DNA from 3 places in the Bacillus luti genome. Region 1 is predicted to be linked to each of the others. Evidence: predicted binding sites of a transcription regulator. Region 1 holds the regulator's gene; each other region holds the start of a gene.

Region 1 (6,430 bases):
CTAATTGGACTTTTTTTGTAAAAAAGAGAAAAACGGATTTGATTTCTACTTTAACGGAAGAACTAGGAAGAGTTACAAATGGAACGAATATATTTTTTCAGATAATAACTTCGCTTGTTTTTACATTTATACAAATAGGAATTGCAATATGGTTAAACGTGAAAATAACTATTTTTGTGTTATTTGCGGGAATCGTATTAGCATATTTTTCAAGGGGATTTATAAAAAAGTCAAGGGAATTAGGGAATAAAACATCTGAGATAGCAAGGGGATATATTAGAGGGATAACCGATCATTTTAACGGTGTGAAAGATATTAAGAGTAATATGTTAGAAGATGCTAGGTATATATGGTTAGATGATTGGTGTGAGAAAATAGAGAAAGAACAGCTTGAATTCATAAGGTTGAAAAATCATTCTCAGCTTTTTTATAAGATTACATCGTCTGTATTAATTGCAATACTTATTTTTATAGCTATTAAATTATTTAAATCCGAACCAACCCAATTGCTATTAATCATTCTCATTTTTTCCAGACTATGGCCACGCTTTACGGCAATTCAATCGAATTTAGAACAACTGGCTGCAAGTATTCCCGCTTTTAAGTCATTATGGGAATTACAAGAGGAATGTAAGGAAGCAATTGAAATGCAGGATATACATCAGCAAAAACATATAACGCCGATTTGTATAGAGCAAGGTATTGAGTGTAAGGATGTTTACTTTCGTTATAATAAGCAAGAATCTTTATACGCACTTCAAAATATTAATGTGCAAATTCCAATAAATAGTATGACGGCTATTGTGGGGCATTCTGGTGCTGGGAAGAGTACATTAATTGATGTTTTAATGGGCTTGATCCAGCCAGAAAAAGGTCAAGTGTTAATAGATGGTACTCCTCTTACAACTGATAATTTATTGTCCTTAAGGCGGGCTATTAGCTATGTACCACAAGATCCGTTCTTATTTAATGCAAGCATTAGAGAAAATTTATTAATGATTGAACCGAATGCAAGTGAAGAACAAATTTGGGATGCATTAGAGTTTGCAGCTGCTGCTGAATTTGTACGAACGCTTCCAAATGGGCTTGACACACTGATTGGAGATCGGGGGGTAAGACTTTCGGGCGGTGAACGCCAACGGCTTGTACTAGCACGGGCAATTTTAAGACAGCCATCCATTTTAGTATTAGATGAAGCTACGAGTGCATTAGATACTGAAAATGAAGTAAAGATCCAATCAGCCATAGAACGATTGAAAGGAACAATGACTATTGTTGTTATTGCACATCGTTTATCTACTATACGCAATGCCGATCAAGTTATTGTCTTAGGAAAAGGTGAAATTGTCCAAAAAGGTGAATTTAATCAATTGGCTAAAGAGAGAAAAGGTGTATTTCGAAATTTATTAGGGTCACAAATGGAAGTTGGTTCATAGAGGAGAAAGAGTGGGGGAGTTTTGTATTCATATAGTTCAAATCGAATAAAAGCCCAAATAATGCTCAGCTATATTATGACCGTATTCGGGCTTTTATTTGTGCGGTTTCTACATTTAGGGAATAAACATAAATGAGTACCTTGCAATAAACAGTACCAAGTGGTATATTATGGATAAATAAGCTACTGTTTATTGAACAGTACTGTGGCGAGAAAGGAGGACTGCAATTGAACGTTCAATTTAAAAAAGGTGTGTTAGAACTATGTGTTTTGGCACTTGTGAAACGTAAAGATAGTTATGGCTATGAACTTGTTCAGCAAATCTCAAATAAATTTTTAATATCGGAAGGGTCTGTGTATCCATTATTGCGTCGTTTAACGAAAGAGGGATATTTTCAAACGTATTTAAAAGAGTCTACCGAGGGACCGCCTCGTAAATATTATCAGTTAACGGAGCAAGGGGAGATGCAACTTAAGTTATTGGTAACAGAGTGGCGAGATTTTGCGAGAGGTGTACAAGAAATTATTGAAGGGGTGAATTGGGATGAATAAAGAACAGTTTCTCAGGGAATTATCGAATCAGCTTAGAAAACTACCAGAAGAAGAACGGCAGGATATTTTGTTTGATTATGAAGAGCATTTTCAATTTGGAATAGAAGAAGGGAAAACTGAATCGGAAATAATAAAAGGGTTAGGTTCTCCGAAAACAATTGCAAAAGATTTACTTGCAATGTATCGATTTGATGAGATGAAAAAAGATCCTTCAACTTCAAATGTGACAAGAGCTGTTATGGCAGCGATTGGACTTAGTTTGTTTAATTTTATTATTGTTTTAGGACCATTAATTGCAATTGTTGCTTTTATATTTTCCTTTTGGGTCGGTGGTATTGCGAGTGTAGTGACGCCATTTTTCGTTATTATAAAAGTATTTATGAGCACTTTTATATGGTTGGATCTTTTCGTTAGTATAACATTTGTTGGAGTAGGTTTGTTGTTATGTATTATCGCTTATTATAGTACGAAGTGGTTTAAGAGATTATGCGTACGATACGTAATGTGGAACTTCAAAATGATAAAAGGGGAGTAGATGATGAAAAAAATATTGTTCGTAGCTATCGCTTGTATCGTTGTTGGAGTAATAGGGATTTCGCAAACGTATAAAAAAGCAGTAGCAAATGTAGAGAAAGGAAATAAGGAAGAGGTTATTAAAAACGAAGCGTTAAAAAACGTAGAAGTTGATTTAGATGCTGGAGATATTGTTATCCAAAAATCTCCGGATTCCTCTTTTTATGTGAAGCAAACAGGGGATTTGCGGAAACAGGAGATTCGTATTGCTGAAGAGGGTGACGCATTAAAAATTATAGGGGGAAGGGAAAAGGGCGATTCGTTTGATTTTTCATTTTACAACTTCGGATTTCAAACACCTACATTGACTCTATTTGTACCTGAACGTTTTTATGAAGAAATAAAAGTAAAATCATCCGCTGGACAAATAGAAATCAGTGATGTGAAAAGTGACCGTGTAAGTGTCGAGACATTTGCTGGAGAAGTAGATTTGAAACATGTCACAGCTAAGAGTGTGGAAGGATCCACGAAAGCTGGTGAGCTGAGTTTTAAAAAGGTAATAGGGAAAGTAACGGCGAAAACGGCTAGTGGGGAAGTGTATATTATGGATCATGATCCTAAATATGATGTAGAGGCAAGTTCAACTGCTGGAGATGTAGAGATTACTTTATTGGAAAAACCACAAGATGCAATTATAAGTGGGCAAAGCGCTGCCGGAGATGTAACAATTTTTAATGAAGAAAATCAAAACGTAACGATTGGTAATGGCAGTAAAAAGATTAATGGTAAAACCGCTGCTGGAGATGTGACTATAGAAGTGCGTTAATGCAGGATAGATAATATGTGCGTTTTGGAATTAGATTCTATCAAAATATAAAAAGAAGATAGTCACCTATATAAATAAGGTGATTATCTTCTTTTTATTATTTTTTAATGTAAATCACGATATACACCAATTACTTTTCCGATAACTGATACTTGTTTTAAAATGATAGGCTCTAATGAAGAGTTTTCCGGCTGTAGACGGAAGTGGTCTTTTTCTTTATAAAAGCGTTTAACCGTTGCTTCGTTGTCTTCTGTTAAAGCTACTACAATTTCACCGTTGTATGCAGACTGTTGTTGGCGAACAACAACTAAATCACCATCAAATATACCAGCGTCAATCATACTATCTCCAGAAATACGTAACATGAACACTTGATCTGCTCCAGCAACAATGCTAGCTGGAAGTGGGAAGTGATCTTCTACACTCTCAACTGCCGTAATTGGTAATCCAGCAGTAACTTTTCCGATGATAGGAACTTGAATAACAGATTGTGTTTCTGCATCCATTCGATCGTCACCTAAAATTTCAATTGCTCGTGGTTTTGTTGGATCGCGTCGAATATATCCTTTTTCTTCTAGTCGTGATAAATGTCCGTGCACTGTAGAACTAGAAGCGAGGCCGACTGCTTGACCGATTTCACGTACGGAAGGTGGATATCCTTTTTCTTGTACTTTTAGCTTAATAAAGTCGAGAATGTCTTGCTGGCGTTTCGTTAACTTTTCCATGTTTTCTAACACCTCGTTTTCTTTCATTTTTCTTATTAATTAGTATAACATGTGAAAAAACATTCTACAAACATAAGTTCGAACAAAAGGCGAATTTATGTTACACTGAAGGGAAATAATAGTGAGGAAGAGGGTTCATAATGAATGCAATTATTTATGCACGTGTGAGTACAACAAAAGAAGCACAGGAAACATCATTATTACGTCAAAAAGATGAATTATTGCATTTAGCTGAGCGCTATCAAATGAATGTTATAAAAGTAATTGAAGAGCAGGCTAGTGGTTATACAATTGAACGTGACGGTATATTAGAAGTGTTGGATACAATTCGAGACGAACAAATTGATGTGCTACTTATACAAGATGAAACGCGCCTCGGTAGGGGGAATGCGAAAATTGCATTAATGCACTGTTTACATAAAGAGGGAATCAAAGTGTATACACATACTCATAATGGTGAATTACAGCTTTCGGATTCTGATTCGATGGTGTTAGATATAATTGGGATTGTTGAAGAGTATCAAAGAAAGATTCATAACTTGAAAATTAAACGTGGCATGCAACGCGCAGTAGAAAAGGGCTATCGTCCAGAAAATAATTTAAAAAATCGTAATTTAAGCGTAGGCCGAGAGAAAAAAGAGGTGCCAATTGAAGAAATTGTACGCTTACGCAAAAGTGAACTTACTTTCGAAGAAATTGCGGCAACGCTTCGTGGATTTGGTCATAATGTTTCAAAAGCGACTGTACATCGTAGATATGTAGAGTATACAAAGCAATTGCTTGATAAAGAAGAGTAACTATTGTATGATAATAATCAGTTTTGATTAGAAGGGGGATTCGAGATGATTAATCACGAACTCGTTGAACGCATTAACTTCTTAGCGAAAAAAGCAAAAGCTGAAGGTTTAACTGAAGAAGAACAACGTGAGCGTCAATCGCTACGTGAACAATATTTAAAAGGATTTCGTCAAAATATGTTAAACGAACTTAAAGGGATTAAAGTTGTTAACGAAGAAGGTACAGATGTTACACCGACGAAATTAAAAGCTTTAAAAAAGCAAGATAATGCAAAATTAAACTAAAAGATGGGCGTAGCTGCCCATCTTTTTTATTGTTAATTTCGTTATTTAATAACTTTCCAGTTATTATTTTGCGTTGCTTCTATCCTTTTATGTTTCAATATATAGTTAGCGATAAGTTCAGACATATCTGTTGGTATGTCTTTTATTACTGGCTTATTTTGAAACATAAAAAAGTTCCCTCCGCCACTTGCGCGATAATTATTCATAACGACGTCATATTCTTCCGTCATATTTAGAGGAGCGCCTTTATACTGTAAAGATTCTACTCTCTCGCCAATTGGTTTGGAAATGTTTAATACGTACGAAATTCCTTCCCACATATCGTAATTATAGTGTTGCGGCTTTGGTTCTATGTAGGTAGGATTTACGATGATGGTTCCATCTACATTTAATGTGAAATAAGAAGCAGAGAGTTCAAGGGCATCTTTTATATCCGCTCCAGTTATTCTAATTACTTTTAATGTATTTGGATAAATATAATTAGAAACGATGTCACGCATTGTTACATATTTCGGGAAACCTGGAGATGTATTATGGAATAAGCTTGTACAAGAAATGGAAACGTTAGCTATATCCATTTGTATTTTATTTATAAATTCAATAAATGGATGATCTTGCAAACGAGTTTGCATAACATCTGAAATTTGCATGTCCCCATGAATGATTCCGATAGGTTGATCAAGCCATTTTTGTGTATTCTCTTCATAATCAGATGCTAAGGAAAGAACATCTGGATCTGCCTCAATTCCTTGCACCGTCAACAACTCTGAATAACTTTCTTTTTTAATCCACTTCTGTTCCATTCTTTCGAAGGTTACGGTTATTTTTCCAACTGATTGCCCATTACATCCAGTCTGTAAAATTGTTACACCGTTAGCCATTGTGCGAGAAATTTCTCGGTGTTGGTGTCCTGTTAATAAAATATCTATACCTTCAATTTCATGACATATTGCATATCCTTGGTTCTCGCCTGTTAACACTTCAGTTGGTACTCCGGTCTGTAAATCACGTTCAAATCCTCCGTGATAGGCTACGACTAGTAAATCTGGTTTTTCGTGTTCGTGGATGTAAGCAACCCATTTTTTTGTAGTTTCCAGTGCATCTTCAAAATGTAAGTCTTGAATATGAAGGGGTTGTTCCCAGTTTGGGATGTAATGTGTTGTTACTCCTAAAATAGCAATTTTTATATTCTCTTCAATATGTTTGATGATGTAAGGTTTCCCGAAATAGGGTGCTTTTATGTTTTTATCTAAAATGTTTGCTGATAAGTACGGGAAGTTTGCAGTTTCTACAGCGT
Region 2 (6,430 bases), 500 kb from region 1:
GGAACAGGAGTAGTTGAATTTGCATCTGAGAATGGGTACCATAGTACATTAATTGAACGAATGGGTATTCCGGATCGTTTCATAGAGCATGGTAGTGTAACAAAATTATTAGAAGAAATTGGTTTAACGACAGAAGCAGTTGTAGACCGTATTCATACAATGATTCCATCAAAACAAAAAAGGGCGTAACAAATGAGTGCAAAAAAAGAAAGAGTAGACGTACTATTAGTAGAGCGAGGACTTATAGAAACACGTGAGAAAGCAAAACGCGCCATTATGGCAGGTCTTGTATATGCAAATGAGATGAGACTTGATAAGCCAGGAGAGAAAATCCCACAAGATACAGAAATTACGGTGAAGGGACAAGTTATGCCGTACGTAAGCCGTGGTGGTTATAAACTTGAAAAGGCATTAGAGACATTCCATCTTGATTTACAAGATAAAGTTATGATAGATATTGGTTCATCAACTGGTGGCTTTACGGATTGTGCGCTTCAAAATGGAGCGAAATTATCTTATGCATTAGATGTAGGATACAATCAACTTGCGTGGAAATTACGTCAAGATGAGCGTGTTGTCGTAATGGAACGAACAAACTTCCGTTACGTAACACCAGCAGATTTAGAACGTGGTTTACCGCAATTTGCTAGTATCGATGTTTCATTTATATCATTAAAGCTTATATTGCCAGTTTTAAAAACAATGCTAATGCCTAATGGGGACGTAGCAGCGTTAATTAAACCGCAGTTTGAAGCTGGAAGAGAGCAAGTTGGGAAAAAAGGTATCGTTCGCGATAGAAAAGTACATGAAGCTGTCGTAGAAATGATTGTCGATTTTGCTTTAAAAGAAGGATACAATGTAGAAGGTTTAACATTCTCACCAATTACGGGCGGGGATGGTAATATTGAATTTTTAATCCATCTGAAATGGCATGGTGAACGTGAGAATGGCGAAAATCATTCTCCAGTTTCTGTTGAGCAAGTTGTTACAGAAGCGCATGACGTTCTAAAACAAAAAGGAAAAGGGGAATAACATATGTTGTTCCTCTTTTTGTTGTAATTGTATAATGATTGTAAAAACAATTGTGTACAAGTAACGAATTATACGTTAACATAAATAAGTGAAGTATACCAATGTTTAAACTATGGTAAGAGATAGTGTGAGGTGCAAATGTATGAATAAAGGTCAGCGCCATATTAAAATCAGGGAAATTATTGCGAACAAAGAAATTGAAACACAAGATGAATTAGTTGATATTTTACGTAATGAGGGATTTAATGTAACGCAAGCGACAGTATCGCGCGATATTAAAGAGCTGCACTTAGTGAAAGTGCCATTACATGATGGTCGCTATAAATATAGCTTGCCAGCAGATCAACGATTTAACCCGTTGCAAAAATTAAAACGAAATCTAGTGGATTCATTTGTAAAATTAGACACGGCAGGACATATGCTTGTGCTAAAAACATTGCCTGGTAACGCTCATTCACTTGGGGCACTTATTGATCATTTAGAGTGGGATGAGATCATCGGAACCATCTGTGGTGATGATACTTGCTTAATTATTTGCCGTACACCTGAAGACACAGGTGTTGTCTCTGATCGTTTCTTAAATATGCTGTAACAAAAAAATCTTGTTTACTTTCCTCTATAAAGTGGAAAGTAAACAGGATATTTTTATGGATTAAAAATATGTATTTTCAATTGCAATATAATATTTTGTTCGAATAAAGTAAGAAAATAGGTGGATTGACCCGTAAAACAAATGTTTGGTACAATGGAGCGGGTTAGAAAAGTAATATATACATAAAACATATAGTATGACTATTTGAATAAAGAACTGAGAAAAGCCCTAATAGGGGATTAGTTTATAACGAGGTGAATGGGGCATTGTTATCGGAATTATCGATTAGAAACTTTGCTATTATTGAGGCATTAAATATTTCTTTTCAAAAAGGTTTAACGGTTTTAAGTGGTGAAACAGGGGCCGGGAAATCGATTATTATTGATGCGATTAGTTTGCTTGTAGGTGGCCGTGGTTCAGCAGAATTTGTTCGATACGGAACAGAAAAAGCTGAGATAGAAGGGCTATTTTATGTTGAAGATGATAAGCATCCATGTATTGCAAAGGCAGAAGAATTGGATATAGAAATAGAAGATGGCATGATTATTTTGAAGCGAGACATCGCTGCAAACGGAAAGAGTGTATGTCGTGTAAATGGAAAACTGGTTACACTTAGTATATTAAAAGAAATTGGGAAAACGCTTGTTGATATTCATGGACAGCATGAAACACAAGATTTAATGAATGAAGAGCGTCACCTATTTATGCTCGATCATTTTGATGGAGAGCGTATTGTTAAACAATTAGGTATATATCAAAACGTATACGCTGACTACGAGAAATTAAAAAAACAGTTGAAATCGTTAAGTGAAAATGAACAACAAATGGCACATCGCTTAGATTTAATTCAATTCCAACATGAAGAAATTCGTAAGGCGGATTTAAAGATGGATGAAGAAAATGAATTAATTGAGGAACGATTGCAAATTTCTAATTTTGAAAAGATTTATAAAGCGTTAGGTGATGCATATCGTTCGTTAAGTGCTGACGGACAAGGATTAGATAATGTAAGAAGCGCAATGGGACAAATGGAGAGTATCACACATTTAGATGAAGTGTATCAGGAAAATCATGATTCAATTGCAAATAGCTATTATTTATTAGAAGAAGTGGCGTATCAACTTAGAGAAAAGCTCGATATGATGGAATATGATCCGAATCGTCTAGATGAAATTGAGACACGTTTAAATGAAATTCGTATGTTAAAGAGAAAATATGGAAATACTGTAGAAGAGATTTTAGCGTATGCTGATAAAATTGAACAAGAAATTTTTACAATTGAAAATAAAGATGTTCATATTGAAACGACGAAGAAACAGTTAAAGGAATTAGAAAGTGTTATTCTGCAAGAAGCAACGTTATTAAGTACTATGCGTCATGAGCTTGCAGAGCATCTTACAAATGCCATTCATCAGGAATTAAAAGAATTATATATGGAAAAAACGAAATTTGAAGTGAGAATCATGAAGAGAGAAGGAAATGCAGAAGAACCTCTTGTGGAAGGTACACCAGTAAGACTGACGGCGGATGGTTATGATCATGTGGAATTTTATATTTCAACGAACCCAGGTGAACCGCTAAAACCACTTTCAAAGGTCGCTTCCGGCGGGGAGTTATCTCGTATTATTTTAGCTTTAAAAAGTATTTTTTCTAAGCATCAAGGTGTTGCGTCTGTTATTTTTGATGAAGTGGATACAGGTGTGAGTGGTCGAGTTGCACAGGCTATTGCGGAGAAGATTTATCGTGTATCAGTAAACTCGCAAGTACTTTGTATTACGCACTTACCTCAAGTAGCTTCAATGGCGGATTCACATTTATTTATTCGAAAACAGGTAGCGAATGATCGGACAATTACATCAGTTACTGTTTTAACTATGGAGGATAAAGTAACAGAAATAGCTCGAATGATTTCTGGTGTGGAAATTACGGATTTAACGACAGAACATGCGAAAGAGTTACTTACGCAAGCGCATCATTTTAAACAGACAGCAGAGGCTATCCAGTAATGGATAGCTTTTTTTCTCAAATGACGATTTCTTAATTCTTCCGGTTATAAATAAAGCATTGCAAGGAGAGATTAAAAAGTGAAGCCAAGAGGCTGAATGTGGGGTAGGAGCGAGGAGAGTGAACAAATTGAAATTAGAAAGATTTCGCAAAATAATAGGTCTTTGTCTCCTTGTTTCTTTAGTTTTTATTGGATGTTTTAAACCGCTTCGAACGTTTATTTCATCACCGAAACAACTTGTTATTTTTGAAGGGCAACAATCAGAAATAGCTTCATTACCCGTTTTTCAAGCTTCATCTACAGATCGTCATGTATTTACAGTGAGTTCGAACGAACAAAAACAAGGACTTATGGTAAATTCTCATCAAAATGGTGAAGCAGATATGGTGTTTCAGCTTGCTGGTTTTCCAGTGAAAAAAGTAAATGTAAAAGTGCTGAAAGATTTTAAAGTTATTCCAGGTGGACAATCGATTGGTGTGAAATTAAACACAAAAGGTGTACTTGTTGTAGGCCATCATTTAATTCAAACTGAAAAAGGTAAAATATCTCCTGGTGAAACAGCAGGCGTGCAAATTGGAGATATGATTACTGAAATTAATGGTAAAACAATTGAAAGAATGAGTGATGTAGCACCATTTGTTCATAGTAGTGGTGAAACAGGTGAGCCGCTTAATCTTGTTTTGTTACGAGATGGAAAATACATTCGCACTAAGTTAACACCACAAAAAGATAGTGGTGAATCGTCTTATCGTATTGGCTTATATATTCGAGATTCGGCAGCTGGAATCGGAACGATGACATTTGTTCATCCAGATTCTATGAAATACGGGGCGCTTGGTCATGTTATTTCTGATAATGACACAAAAAAACCGATTCAAGTTGAAGATGGGCAAATTATGCGTTCAACAGTTACATCAATTGAAAGAGGAAGTCATGGGAATCCAGGAGAGAAATTAGCGAGGTTCTCACCAGATCGTGAAGTGATTGGTAATATTACAATAAATAGTCCATTTGGAATTTTTGGGAAATTAAATACAAATATGACAAATGGTATAATGGATAAAGCAATGCCTATTGCATTATCAAATCAAGTAAAAGAGGGACCAGCAAAGATTTTAACAGTTATTGATCAAGATAAAGTAGAATCGTTTGATATTGAAGTTGTTAGTACAGTGCCGCAAAAATTTCCAGCTACAAAAGGTATGGTTATCAAAGTAACAGATAAACGTTTATTAGCGAAAACGGGTGGTATTGTACAAGGAATGAGTGGAAGCCCAATCGTACAAAACGGGAAAGTAATTGGTGCTGTTACGCATGTATTTGTAAACGATCCAACGTCAGGATACGGTGTTCATATTGAATGGATGTTACATGAGGCTGGAATTAATATTTATGATCAAGAAAAAAAAGCGAGCTAATTTATTAATTAGCTCGCTTTTTCTGTTTAAAAATTCGTTGAAATTTTGTAAAAGCTCCGCAAGAGGTGTTTTTTGTTGTAAAATAAAAGGAAAGGGTTGAACGTTTCGTTGTATTTCTATGATGGAATGTGTTGTGAAAGGGAAAAAATGAACGATAAACATATTTTTTTGTGATTTTATCGGAAAGTAACAAACTTTAAAAGGGAATTTTCACACAATTGTCGAACAATTCATGTAGCCTAGAAGGATACACATGTCGGAGAATCGATTCGGTAAGGGAGGAAAAGCTGTGGAGAAAATTAAAGTATGTCTTGTGGATGATAATAAAGAATTAGTATCAATGCTAGAGAGTTATGTTGCTGCTCAAGATGATATGGAAGTAATCGGAACTGCTTATAATGGACAAGAGTGTTTAAACTTATTGAAAGACAGGCAGCCAGATGTACTCGTATTAGACATTATTATGCCACATCTAGATGGTTTAGCTGTATTAGAAAAAATGCGCCATATTGAAAGGCTAAGACAGCCTAGCGTAATTATGTTAACAGCATTTGGACAAGAAGATGTGACGAAAAAAGCAGTTGATTTAGGTGCTTCATATTTCATATTAAAACCATTTGATATGGAGAATTTAACAAGTCATATTCGTCAAGTGAGTGGTAAGGTAAACGCTACCATTAAACGTCCATTGCCATCTTTCCGATCAGCGACAACAGTAGATGGAAAACCGAAAAACTTAGATGCGAGTATTACGAGTATCATTCATGAAATTGGTGTACCTGCTCATATTAAAGGGTATATGTATTTACGAGAAGCGATCTCTATGGTATACAATGACATCGAATTATTAGGATCTATTACGAAAGTATTATATCCAGATATCGCAAAAAAGTATAATACAACAGCAAGTCGTGTTGAACGAGCAATCCGTCACGCAATAGAGGTAGCTTGGAGCCGTGGGAATATAGATTCTATTTCGTCCTTATTCGGTTATACAGTATCCATGTCAAAAGCAAAACCTACGAATTCTGAATTCATTGCGATGGTTGCGGATAAGCTGAGACTGGAACATAAGGCTAGCTGAGAGTAGGTATACTAAAGAGTTTACTCTTTAATGAAACCGATGAATTATTGAATTTCATACTGAATATCGATTTTAAAACAAATAAATTGTTTTACCTAAAGACCAATGGATTTTATAATTCATTGGTCTTTTTATTTACTTTGATTTAAGAATAGTGAGGCGATTTAGTGGGATATATGTAGAAAGGGGCAGGGAAAAGAAGTGGGTTGTATAGGGAATACGTGGGTTTGACATCGTAATCTTGATAACGTATCATTGATTGGGAAATGATATAGGTATAGGAGAATATAAGAATGTCT
Region 3 (6,430 bases), 120 kb from region 1:
TACTAGTTTATCAAGAGCGATACGAGCTGTTTCACGACGAATTGGATCGAATCCAGAAAGGATAACCGCTTCTGGTGTATCATCGATAATTAGGTCAATACCTGTTAACGTCTCTAACGTACGAATATTTCGACCTTCACGTCCGATAATACGTCCCTTCATTTCGTCATTTGGAAGATTTACAACCGAAACGGTTGTTTCAGCAACATGATCAGCTGCACATCTTTGCATTGCAAGAGATAAGATTTCTTTTGCTTTCTTATCCGCTTCTTCTTTCGCACGAACTTCACTTTCTTTTACCATTACGGCAATTTCATGAGAAACTTCACTTTCTACTTTACCAAGAATAATTGCTTTCGCTTGTTCGCGTGTCAGATTGGAAATGCGCTCTAATTCTGTTTGTTGCTTTTGAACTAACTCTCCCACTTTGCTTTCCAACTCTTCAATCTGTTGTTGTCTCGCTACAAGAGAATCCTCTTTCTTTTCTAACTGTAGCTCGCGTTTATCGAGCGTTTCGTCTTTACGATCAAGGTTCTCTTCTTTTTGCATTAAACGATTTTCTTGTTTTTGTAATTCGCTTCTACGGTCACGAATTTCTAATTCAGCTTCTGTACGAAGTGTATGAATTTCATCCTTTGCTTCTAAAAGCGCTTCTTTCTTAAGTGCTTCAGCCTCACGATTCGCTTCGTCTATAATACGTTTCGCTTCATTAGCTGCACCATTAATCTTCGCTTCAGCAATAGACTTTCGAACAAAAAAGCCAACAACTGCACCGACTGTTGCAAGCAAAATGGAGATGAGTATCCAAACTGTAGTACTACTCATGATTTCACCTCCCCTTGCTATGAATGAAAAAAGACTGTCGGCATGTACATTGAATACCAACATACAGCAAAGACCGTCGCCCCACTTTTTTAAGGGACTTTCTTCATTTCACAATTAAAATGTCATATTATTATTTCGGCAAGATTTAAGTCTTACTCCGAATATTACTTCTCTTCTTGAGAAGAGTGTTTCGTATATAAGAAAAAATATACATTCTCATTGTATCTATCGCAATTTTCATTGTCAAGCGTTGTCTACTTTTACTTTCTTTACCTTCAGCCCTAATTCATATATGAATTTAAAAAGCAGACAGCATATTATCCTGGAAAACCTTAGTAAATTCCAGTTTATTCATATAAAACATGCATATATTCCTCTTTATACATAGCCTTTTAAGCAGATTAAATATTTTCTCTCCAACGATATACAACGCTTTCATAATAATTAAAAATAAAAGACACGGGACCGTGTCTTTTATTTTTTAATCTTGAAGATTTGAATCTTCCGCGTCTTCCACACCAGAGTCTTCACCAATTCCGTGATGATCACGAACAAAGAAGGCAATTTCCTCTCTTAAATCCGTATTCTCTTTTAAGAATTGCTTCGAATTTTCACGACCTTGCCCTAAACGCTCTTCATTATAAGAGTACCAAGCACCACTCTTTTGAACGATATCAAGTTCAGAAGCCATATCTAAGATTTCACCTTCTCTTGAAATACCTTCTCCGTACATAATATCAACTTCAGCAACACGGAATGGTGGTGCTACTTTATTCTTAACTACTTTTACTTTCGTTTTATTACCAACGATGTCGTTACCTTGCTTTAATTGCTCCGCACGACGTACTTCAAGACGAACTGTTGAATAGAATTTCAACGCACGACCACCTGGAGTTGTTTCTGGGTTCCCAAACATAACCCCAACTTTTTCACGAATTTGGTTAATAAAGATTGCGATTGTTTTTGATTTATTAATTGCACCTGAAAGTTTACGAAGTGCTTGAGACATTAAACGAGCTTGTAAACCTACGTGTGAGTCACCCATGTCTCCTTCAATCTCAGCTTTCGGTACAAGAGCTGCTACAGAGTCAATTACAATAATATCAACCGCACCACTTCGTACAAGTGCTTCTGCGATTTCTAAACCTTGCTCCCCTGTATCAGGTTGTGATAATAGTAATTCATCTATGTTAACGCCTAATTTTTGTGCATATACAGGATCCATCGCATGCTCCGCATCAATGAACGCTGCTTGTCCACCTTGACGCTGTACTTCAGCGATTGCGTGTAATGAAACTGTTGTTTTACCTGAACTTTCAGGTCCGTAAATTTCAATAATACGGCCACGTGGGTATCCGCCTACCCCTAGTGCCACATCAAGTGCTAAAGAACCACTTGAAATTGTAGAAACTCTACGCTCCGCTTGTTCTCCTAATTTCATAATTGAACCTTTACCGAATTGCTTCTCTATTTGTTTTAACGCCATATCTAATGCCGCTTGACGATCACTCATTCAAAATTCCTCCTTAACTGAATTGCTAATCTTATTATACCTATTTTCAATTCAATTTGCCAACAAAAATCGAACATTTATTCGATTTTTTTATTTTCCATTAAATAAAACTGCATTTAACCATTAAAAAAAAAGCTAAAAGAGATTTATATCTCTTCTAGCTTTTTATACAAATGATAAAATCCATATTTTGCTGAGCGTTCCCTAATTTGTTGACGACTTCCGCTTAAATTAAGAGAAAAGACTACAGTTTGTTCATCCTTAATCGCCAATCCAACAAATACTGTTCCCGGCTCTTTATGTTCTGAAGTATCTGGTCCTGCTACCCCAGTGAAACTAATTCCGATATCCGCTTTTAATAATTCTTTAACATTTTCAGCAAGATAACGAGCACATTCTTTACTAACTGCACCATCCGTATGCAATATTTCTTCAGGCACATGCAAAACATGCTGCTTCACATCATTATGATAACAAATGACACCGCCTTTAAATACGGAAGATACACCCGAAATTTCTGTTACTTGATTTCCGAAAAGACCACCTGTTAAACTTTCCGCACAAGCTAAAGTTAATTCTTTTTTCTTCAATAACTCTATTGCCTTATAATGGAGAAATTCTTGGTCATATCCGTAGAAAAATTCTCCTACTCTTTCTAAAATCAAATCTTCTATACGCTGAATGAGTTTCTCCGCTTCCTCAGCATTTTGATGCTTTGCAGTTAAACGTAATGTCACTTCTCCATCATTTGCGAGTGGGGCGATTGTCGGGTTCGTTTGTCCATCAATTAAATCTTGAACTTTCACCTCTAATTGAGATTCCCCAATCCCGAAGAAGCGAAGCACACGAGAATAAATGTTTTCTCCCGTTGTAAAGTTACGTAAAAAAGGCTCTACATAACTTACATACATCGGCTTCATTTCTTTCGGTGGTCCTGGTAACAAAATATAAACTTTTCCGTTCTTATTTAACCCCATACCAGGCGCCATACCGTGATCATTGGCAAATACAGTTGCTCCATTCAAAACAAGTGCCTGCTTTTTATTATTTTCAGTGAACTCACGACCTGTACGCTTAAAATAATCGCTTATTGATGCTAATGCCTTTTCATCATATACAAGCTCTTCTCCTAAGCTAGACGCAATTGTTTCCTTCGTCAAATCATCTTTTGTCGGGCCTAATCCACCTGTAAAAATAAGCATGTCCGCACGTTCTTCCGCAACTTCAATCGCCTGCTGTAATCGTTTGTTATTATCCCCAACTACAGTATGGTAGTACACGTTAATTCCGATTGAAGCTAACTTTTCAGATAAAAACTGGGCATTTGTATTTGCAATTTGTCCAAGTAATAATTCAGTTCCAACCGCAATAATCTCAGCATTCATCCCAATTCCCCCATAAACTTCTATTTTGAGTTTACAAAAGCAGCTCTATTTTTCCAGAAATAATCCCATCCTGAAATAACAGTAAAGAATAATGCAATCCATATAAAAATATCAGCAACGGGAATATGGATTAAATTTAAAGGTACATCGTGTAATAAATATGCTGCAATCGCGATAATTTGAGTCCAAGTCTTAATTTTCCCTAGCTGATTTGCTGCAACTACTTCTCCTGTTCCAGCAAGTACAAGGCGTAAACCTGTTACTGCAAACTCACGGCTTATAATTACAATAACAATCCAAGCAGGTACATATTGCATCTCTACTAACGTAATAAGTGCCGCTGAAACAAGTAATTTATCCGCTAACGGGTCAAGAAATTTCCCTAAATTCGTTACAAGATTATACTTTCTTGCGTAATGTCCATCGATCCAATCTGTAGCTGAAGCAACAATAAAGATAAGTGCTCCTACTAAATGTTGAATTGGTAAATCAACATTACCAATTGTGTATGAACCCCAATTAAAAGGCGCTAACATAATTACCATAAAAATTGGAATTAAGAAGATTCTAGATATTGTAATTTTATTTGGTAAATTCACAGCTATTCCTCCATCATATCAAAAACATTTGTTCATTGAAAAAAGTCATCGAAGCGATGACTGTTATTGTGCAGGTTGCTCTATCCCTAGATTTTTAATCAAGAATTTTTGGTGATAATTCTCTTCTGGATTCAATGGGAATGTAACGACTTGGCCATTCAATTTAAATTCAACATTCGGTGCACTTCCTATATTAAGGTTTACCTCTTTCGCTGTTGATAAATCATATTTTTGGGTCTGGCCCGCCTGTATAATACCGCTAAAGATATCATTTCCTGCCTCATTTTTAATACCTACATAACTTGCATCTTTTGTTATAATTTCCAGCTCTAACGTTTTATTATTATGAATTTCCAAAGTAGATACATTACCACTTGTTCCAACTACTTTCACTTCTTGTTGTCCCGTTGGTTGCGTTGGTTGTTCCTCTTTCTTTGGCTCTTCTTTTTTCGGTTCTTCTTTCTTTGGTTCTTCCGCTTTCGCTTCTTCTTTCTTCGTATCTAACGGAGAGTTTTCCGCTTTTTTAACTTCAATTTTCTCACTTTGAGCACTTGGAACTTTCTCATCATTTTTTCCAGTTAACGCTTGAAACACAAACCAAATTACCACTCCACATGCGATTACTAACAGCGCAACTAAGATTTTCGGCATATGATCTGCAATTGGCCATGATGAAGATTTTTGCATTGTTTCTTGTGTTTTTTGTCCAGTTGATACTTGTGGGACTTCACGCTTTTCAGATTGTGGTATCGTACTCTGATATTCTACAAGCAGTTCCTCTCCATTTAATCCAACAGCATCTGCATATTGTTTAATGAATGCACGCGCATAAAAAGCTCCCGGCAATACATCATAATTGCCTTCTTCAATCGCTACTAAATGACGTTTTTGAATTTTTGTAATCTCATGCAGCTGATCGATAGACAAGCCTTTCGCTTCTCTTGCTTCTTTCAGCTTTTGTCCTAATTCTGTCACTACTAACACCTCAATATTTCTTTAAAAGTCGAACATAGAGAAATTATTTTGCGTACCTTGCTCAATTTCATCTACTAAATTATATTGAATTTCTTCATCATAATCGTTACGTAACTCGATAATATAATCAAAATCATCCAATGTATATTCTGACTGACTCACAAATACATCAGGATGCTCCACAACTTTTGTTGCAGGCAATCTCATAATTTCACGAACAAGCTGCCAATGTCTTTCATTTGCACGCTTTGTTGACACAATTCCATCTAGGATGAAAATATTGTCGTCGCTATACTCATCTTCAATCAATTGACTACGAACAGTTTGCTTAATAAGAGTAGATGATACAAACAACCATCTTTTATTTGCACAAACACTTGCAGCAACAATGGATTCTGTTTTTCCAACACGAGGCATTCCTCGTATCCCAATTAGTTTATGGCCTTCTTTTTTCATTATCTCCGCCATAAAGTCAACAAGTAAGCCTAATTCATCACGTACAAATCGAAATGTTTTCTTATCATCTGCATCTCGTTGTATATACCTACCATGTCTAACCGCTAGCTTATCTCTTAGCTTTGGCGGACGATATTTCGTTACCGTTATGTTATCCATCGTATTTAAAATTGATTCAAGTCTAGAGATTTGCTCTTGATTATCACACATAAGGAGTAAACCACGCCTTGCATTATCCACACCATTAATTGTGACAATATTAATGCCGAGCATACCGATTAACGAAGAAACGTCACCAAGCAAGCCAGGTCGGTTTTTATGTATTTCATATTCAAAATACCATTCAATCATCCAAGATCACTCCCCTTGCTTACTTTACACCTACGTACTATATTATATGATTTCACCTTAATAGGGAAGCTAAATGTATAATCTAACCCGCGTAATTATTATACAAAAAAAGTAGAGAGGAGAATCTCCTCTCTACTTTTACTTATGTTGCACAAACTTAACCATTAAATTTGCGATTGTGTGTTGCTCTTGTTCATCAGCAACTTTCCAAAGCTCGGCTAATAATTTTTCTTGGTCATTACGTCCTTCTACTTCATTAGCAAGGTAATCACCAACACGGAATGCCATATCTGATACCGCGCCACCATCTAAACCTTTTCCTTGCG

What was found. Region 1 encodes LexA, which represses DNA repair genes until DNA is damaged. Its sites were predicted from a motif close to CGAACATATGTTCG; they were not measured.
Region 2: the regulator LexA is predicted to act here: its motif matches at 1,759-1,772, upstream of recN (DNA repair protein RecN).
Region 3: the regulator LexA is predicted to act here: its motif matches at 2,409-2,422, upstream of recA (recombinase RecA).

What each region holds. Positions count from the first base shown of each region.
Region 1 is NZ_CP040336.1:1,679,675-1,686,104, forward strand. Features, by position in the region: gene EUC40_RS08665 (ABC transporter ATP-binding protein) at 1-1,436, shown strand, start outside; gene EUC40_RS08670 (PadR family transcriptional regulator) at 1,664-1,987, shown strand; gene EUC40_RS08675 (DUF1700 domain-containing protein) at 1,980-2,522, shown strand; gene EUC40_RS08680 (DUF4097 family beta strand repeat-containing protein) at 2,526-3,326, shown strand; gene lexA (transcriptional repressor LexA) at 3,431-4,051, opposite strand; gene EUC40_RS08690 (YneB family resolvase-like protein) at 4,192-4,848, shown strand; gene EUC40_RS08695 (DUF896 domain-containing protein) at 4,894-5,133, shown strand; gene EUC40_RS08700 (bifunctional metallophosphatase/5'-nucleotidase) at 5,175-6,430, opposite strand, start outside.
Region 2 is NZ_CP040336.1:1,183,534-1,189,963, forward strand. Features, by position in the region: gene dxs (1-deoxy-D-xylulose-5-phosphate synthase) at 1-189, shown strand, start outside; gene EUC40_RS06180 (TlyA family RNA methyltransferase) at 193-1,032, shown strand; gene argR (arginine repressor ArgR) at 1,175-1,624, shown strand; gene recN (DNA repair protein RecN) at 1,891-3,630, shown strand; gene spoIVB (SpoIVB peptidase) at 3,749-5,047, shown strand; gene spo0A (sporulation transcription factor Spo0A) at 5,337-6,131, shown strand; gene EUC40_RS06205 (glycosyltransferase family protein) at 6,425-6,430, shown strand, end outside.
Region 3 is NZ_CP040336.1:1,564,049-1,570,478, reverse strand. Features, by position in the region: gene rny (ribonuclease Y) at 1-825, opposite strand, end outside; gene recA (recombinase RecA) at 1,307-2,338, opposite strand; gene cinA (competence/damage-inducible protein CinA) at 2,485-3,723, opposite strand; gene pgsA (CDP-diacylglycerol--glycerol-3-phosphate 3-phosphatidyltransferase) at 3,744-4,322, opposite strand; gene EUC40_RS08155 (helix-turn-helix domain-containing protein) at 4,386-5,297, opposite strand; gene EUC40_RS08150 (DUF3388 domain-containing protein) at 5,319-6,104, opposite strand; gene EUC40_RS08145 (DUF3243 domain-containing protein) at 6,243-6,430, opposite strand, start outside.